Linked DNA regions of Neobacillus sp. PS2-9. The protein of the gene in region 2 interacts with the protein of the main gene of each other region in a pairwise test. Links are inferred from orthologs where the notes say so. Each region holds a gene or a part of one and is shown on either strand. Other genes may lie near its edges.

Region 1 (2,684 bases), 130 kb from region 2 along the record:
GAGGACCGGGATGGACGCACCGCTGGTGTACCAGTTGTCTTGCCAAAGGCATCGCTGGGTAGCTATGTGCGGACGGGATAAGTGCTGAAAGCATCTAAGCATGAAGCCCCCCTCAAGATGAGATTTCCCATAGCGTCAAGCTAGTAAGAACCCTGAAAGATGATCAGGTTGATAGGTCAGAGGTGGAAGCGTGGTAACATGTGGAGCTGACTGATACTAATCGTTCGAGGACTTAACCAATTTTTAAAGCGAACTCGTAGTTTACAAACACTTCTTCTGCATTATCTAGTTTTGAGAGAACGATCTCTCTAACAAAATAGTCTGGTAATTATGGCGAGAAGGTCACACCCGTTCCCATACCGAACACGGAAGTTAAGCTTCTCAGCGCCGATGGTAGTTGGGACGAAAGTCCCTGTGAGAGTAGGACGTTGCCAGGCTGTTTTATCAATTTTTATACTTTTAATCGTCGCGGGGTGGAGCACGTTCGAATAATCTTCTTCGAATATTCTACAGCGCAACAATTGAGCCACTCCTTGAATAAGCTTTCCGAAATCGGGGCGGTCTTAAACAAAGAGCATGCTCAAAAATAATTTTATTTTACCGTCGCGGGGTGGAGCAGTCTGGTAGCTCGTCGGGCTCATAACCCGAAGGTCGCAGGTTCAAATCCTGTCCCCGCAATATGGTCCGGTAGTTCAGTTGGTTAGAATGCCTGCCTGTCACGCAGGAGGTCGCGGGTTCGAGTCCCGTCCGGACCGCCATATATATGCTAAAATCAAGTGCGAAACCAAGTTTCGGCTTTTTTTTATTTCATCTATTAGGTTTTTTTGCACATTAAGGTTATAATTATGTACACTACATATGGAAAAGCATCCTTAGGAGATATCCTAAGGTTTTTTTTGCACTTAAATAAGGTAAAATGAGAGTAAAGGATTGCTAGGAAAGTAAAAGGTGATTGAATGAACCAACTTGAATGGAAGACTACAAATTCTGAGGAAACCTCAACATTGGCCGAACGCTTGGCTCAGCTTTTACAGCCAGGTGATGTGATTGCCCTTGAGGGTGATTTAGGAGCCGGAAAAACGACCTTTACCAAAGGCCTTGCTAAAGGGTTGGAAGTTAAGAAAACCGTTAACAGCCCTACTTTTACAATTATTAAAGAATATAAGGGCAGGTTGCCCCTGTATCATATGGATGTCTATCGAGTAGCGGATGCTTTTGAAGATCTTGGTTTTGATGAATACTTTGAAGGGGACGGCGTAACAGTAGTGGAATGGGCTCATTTAATTGAAGAGCAGCTTCCACAAGAACTATTAACTATTTTCCTGTATCGTGAAGAGGAAGATCAAAGGAAAATGGTATTCGTGCCAAAGGGCAATAGATATGAGCAACTATGTAAGGAGATTTTTAGATGACTATATTGGCGATAGATACTTCAAACTATGCATTGGGAGTAGCGCTTTTAGAAGAGAATCAAGTATTGGGAGAATACATTACTAATTTAAAAAAGAATCACTCTGTTCGGATTATGCCGGCTATTGAAACTTTAATGAGTGATTGTGAACGGGTACCAGCAGATTTAACGAAGATTGTGGTTGCTAAAGGCCCTGGGTCTTATACAGGAGTAAGAATCGGTGTTACGATTGCAAAAACACTAGCATGGACTCTTAATATCCCTCTTGTGGGTGTTTCAAGTTTAGAAATTTTAGCCGCGGGAACTGGACGATATTTTGATGGAATGGTGTCTCCCTTGTTTGATGCTAGAAGGGGACAAGTCTATACAGGCTTATATCAATTTGTAGACGGAAAGCTTACAGTGAAGAAACAGGATCAGTTAGTGATGCTTGATGACTGGGTGGATAGGTTATTAGATATCGACAAGCCAATCATATTTGTAGGAAATGACCTGCCAATTCATAAAGCTAAAATTGAAGAAGTCTTGGGACCTAAAGCCATTTTTGCAAGTATGACAGAACATAACCCACGTCCAGCTGAACTAGCTTTATTAGGAAAAGAACAAGCTGGAGACGACCTACATTCTTTTGTACCAAATTATATACGTTTAGTAGAAGCGGAAGCCAAGTGGCTTGAAGCAAAAGGAAAAATATAAAATGGATAGGGAAAGAGAAATATGGTAGATTCTTATGTTTTTCGATATATGAGGGAAGAAGATATTGAACAAGTACTAGAGGTAGAACATGCGTCTTTTACTACTCCCTGGAGCAGGGAAGCATTTTATAATGAAATACACAATAATAAATTCGCTGTCTATATTGTCCTTGAGGAAGAAAATCAAATCATTGGCTATTGTGGAACATGGGTTGTCATTGATGAAGCACACGTGACGAACGTGGCCATAATGCCTGGGTATCGGGGAAAAAAGCTAGGGGAGGCATTAATGACAAAGCTAATGTCTGTCGCTAGGGAGTTAGGAGCTAGAAGTATGACACTTGAAGTAAGGGTAACGAATCATGTCGCACAATCCCTTTATCGGAAATTAGGATTTCAAAATGGCGGGATTCGAAAGAATTATTATTCAGATAACCAAGAAGATGCACTAGTAATGTGGGTGAATTTATGAAAAAAGATCAGTATATTTTAGCCATAGAAACAAGCTGTGATGAGACGGCAGTAGCGATCATTAAAAATGGTCGTGAGATTGCAGCCAATATCGTGGCATCTCAAAT
Region 2 (3,128 bases):
ATTTCCTCTTTTTGTTAATTTATAGAGAGAATTCACGAATTTCTAAATAACGTTCCAGTTTTCGTTTCACGCGTTGTAGAGCGTTATCAATGGATTTTACGTGACGATTTAGCTCTTCAGAAATCTCCTGATAGGATTGGCCGTCTAAATAAAGTGCCAGTACCTTTCTTTCTAAATCGCTTAATAATTCAGTCATTTTAATCTCTATGTGATCAAATTCTTCTTGATTAATAAACAATTCCTCAGGGTCCAATACCTTTGTACCAGATAAGACATCCATCAGCGTGCGATCAGACTCTTCATCATAGATAGGCTTGTCCAGAGATACATAAGAGTTTAACGGAATGTGTTTCTGCCTGGTTGCGGTCTTAATGGCTGTAATAATCTGACGTGTGATACACAGCTCAGCAAATGCTTTAAAGGAGGTAAGCTTGTCCTCACGGAAGTCACGAATGGCCTTATACAGCCCGATCATGCCTTCTTGGACAATATCTTCCTTGTCCGCTCCAATTAAAAAATAGGATCTTGCTTTTGCACGTACAAAATTACGATACTTATGGATTAAATAATCCAACGCTTCACTATCACCTTGGTGCACTAAATCGACTATTTCCTCATCTTCCATTACGAAAAAATGTTCGTTGACCTTTGTCCCGAAGTCCGTACTCAAGTAGATCCCCTCCACCGAACAAGCATAGATACTAATATTATACATTAGAAAATTTTTGAAGTCTATCGCTCATTTCTGTCCTCTGCGCCATTTTTCAAAAATTTCTGCTAGTTCATCACTAATCGGTATTTTGGTTACGGGTTTTTTTTCTTGAATCTTCTTTACTTTCTTCTCAATTCCCTTTTCTATCGATGACATTTCTATCAGCAGTTCCCGAGCGGATTTTCTTAAGGCACCTTGTCCAAAAATGGCCCATTGCTCTGTGAAATCGGATGTTGCCACATGGATTTGCGTCCTTCGATTATTCAGACTAATAGCCATTTTTTCAATCCGCTCATCTGCCGTTTCATTTTCTTTTGTAAAAATCACTTCTACCTTGTGATTGTTATACTTTTTTTCTGTTCCTTGAACATAATGGGCATCAAATACAACAATGACGCGAAAACCAGAGAACGCTTGATATTCGGCCATTCTTTCCACCAAGCGATCCCGTGCAGCAGGTAGATCCCGATCCTTCAATTTCCTAAGCTCTGGCCATGCTCCGATAATGTTATATCCGTCGACAAGCAGGATATCCATAAACTACCTCTCGAGAGGATGTCGTTTTCGATATACCTCATACATAAGCAAAGAGGCAGCTACAGAAGCATTTAAAGACGTTACTTTTCCTGCCATTGGCAAATTAATGAGAAAATCGCATTTATCCCGGATCAATCGACCCATACCTTTTCCTTCGCTTCCAATAACTAAGCCGAGAGGGAGTGTGCCATCCAACTGACGATAATCAGATTCTCCCTTCGCATCGGTTCCAGCAATCCACAATCCTCGTTCCTTTAATTCATCAATCGTACGTGCCATGTTCGTTATACGTACCACTGGTATATATTCAATTGCTCCGGTGGAAGCTTTGGCCACGGTCGCTGTTAAGCCTACAGCCCTGCGCTTTGGAATAATAATCCCGTGGGCACCTACCGCATCTGCTGTCCGCATAATTGATCCGAGATTATGAGGATCCTCAATTTCATCCAACAATAAAAAGAAAGGCGTTTCATTCTTCTTTTCTGCTGCCGCAAACAAATCATCGATTTCAGCATATTGATAGGCTGCTACATAGGCTAAAACTCCCTGATGATTTTCATCCGATATTTGGTCGATTTTTTTCTTTGGTACAAACTGAACAAGCACATTAGCTTCTTTTGCTAATTGGGTAATTTGCTGCATTTGACCGCGCTGTGACCCTTCAGCAATTAATATTTTATTAATATCCCTTTCCGACTTTAGGGCTTCTATGACTGGATTTTTTCCAACGATGTATTCCTGGCTCATTCAAAAGTACCTCCTTTCTGTTCTTCTACATAGGAAAATGCTCTTTTAATTAACTCTTCTAACCGCTCATTATAACCTTGTAAAAATAAATATCCCATTAATGCTTCGAAGGCCGTGCTGTATCGATACGTTTGAACATCTGTGTTTTTGGGAACAGTGCCTGATTTCGCATTTCTGCCGCGCATAACTACGGCCAATTCCTCCTCAGTAAGGAGCTGGTCATTCATCATTTGAAAGAGAATATGACACTGAGCCTTCGCCGATACGTATTTGGTTCCAGCACGGTGTAAGTGATTCGGTCTTACCTTCCCACTATAGAGAAGGTGACGTCTAACATACGTTTCAAAGACCGCATCCCCCATGTAGGCAAGTGCAAGGCTATTTAATTGTTTGGCGTCAACTGTTTCTTCATAGTCAAGCATGCATTAGCCCCTTTTCCATCTGGTTCCTTGTGGCGTGTCCTCTAGAATAATATTCATTTCCTTCAGCTGGTCTCTAATTTGATCTGATAATTGGAAATTACGATCCTTCCTTGCCTGGTTTCTCTTTTCAATCAGCGCATCGATTTCTGCGTCCAGTAATTCTTCACTTTCTAGAGTTAGCCCTAATACTTGGAATAATTCTTGGAATTGAGCTGTAAATGCATCAATTACTGCTACCGATGTATTTTTCTCTAAAAGATAATAATTTGCAAGTTTGGAGAGATCAAACAATACAGAAATGGCTTTTGCTGTGTTAAAGTCATCATCCATTGCCTCAATAAATTGCTCTTTTGCTGAAGCAATCTTATCGAGCCACTCTTGATTATTATCAGTTAAATCCGTGCTTGCTTCTCTACGGTGCTGCAAGTTTTGATAAGAAGTTGTTAACCGTTCAAATGCCGCTTTCGTGCTCTCCAATAATTCTTCACTGTAGTTGATTGGGTTGCGATAGTGAACCGATAACATAAAAAATCTTAACACTTGTGGATTATGCTTCTTAATAATGTCATGTACTAGTACGAAGTTACCAAGTGATTTTGACATTTTTTCATTATCGATATTGATATAGCCGTTGTGCATCCAGTACCGTGAGAATAACTTTCCAGAAAGTGCTTCTGATTGAGCAATTTCATTTTCATGATGCGGGAAGG

The links.
Region 1: the proteins of rlmB (region 2) and tsaE interact in binary tests that used the Escherichia coli proteins (3 or more experiments, as listed by UniProt). The link is inferred for Neobacillus sp. PS2-9 from one-to-one orthologs.

What each region holds. Positions count from the first base shown.
Region 1 is NZ_CP133269.1:4,980,992-4,983,675, reverse strand. It holds tsaE (tRNA (adenosine(37)-N6)-threonylcarbamoyltransferase complex ATPase subunit type 1 TsaE), read left to right. Parts: upstream 1-956; coding sequence 957-1,412; downstream 1,413-2,684. Other genes in the region: tsaD (tRNA (adenosine(37)-N6)-threonylcarbamoyltransferase complex transferase subunit TsaD), read left to right, coding at 2,575-2,684; rimI (ribosomal protein S18-alanine N-acetyltransferase), read left to right, coding at 2,129-2,578; tsaB (tRNA (adenosine(37)-N6)-threonylcarbamoyltransferase complex dimerization subunit type 1 TsaB), read left to right, coding at 1,409-2,107. UniProt on the Escherichia coli protein: Required for the formation of a threonylcarbamoyl group on adenosine at position 37 (t(6)A37) in tRNAs that read codons beginning with adenine.
Region 2 is NZ_CP133269.1:5,112,337-5,115,464, forward strand. What follows is about bases 125-2,983. They hold rlmB (23S rRNA (guanosine(2251)-2'-O)-methyltransferase RlmB), read right to left. Parts: upstream 1,997-2,983; coding sequence 1,253-1,996; downstream 125-1,252. Other genes in these bases: sigH (RNA polymerase sporulation sigma factor SigH), read right to left, coding at 125-670; RCG25_RS25615 (NYN domain-containing protein), read right to left, coding at 740-1,249; RCG25_RS25625 (Mini-ribonuclease 3), read right to left, coding at 1,993-2,418; cysS (cysteine--tRNA ligase), read right to left, coding at 2,422-2,983. In the rest of the region: more of sigH, read right to left, coding at 20-124; more of cysS, read right to left, coding at 2,984-3,128. UniProt on the Escherichia coli protein: Specifically methylates the ribose of guanosine 2251 in 23S rRNA.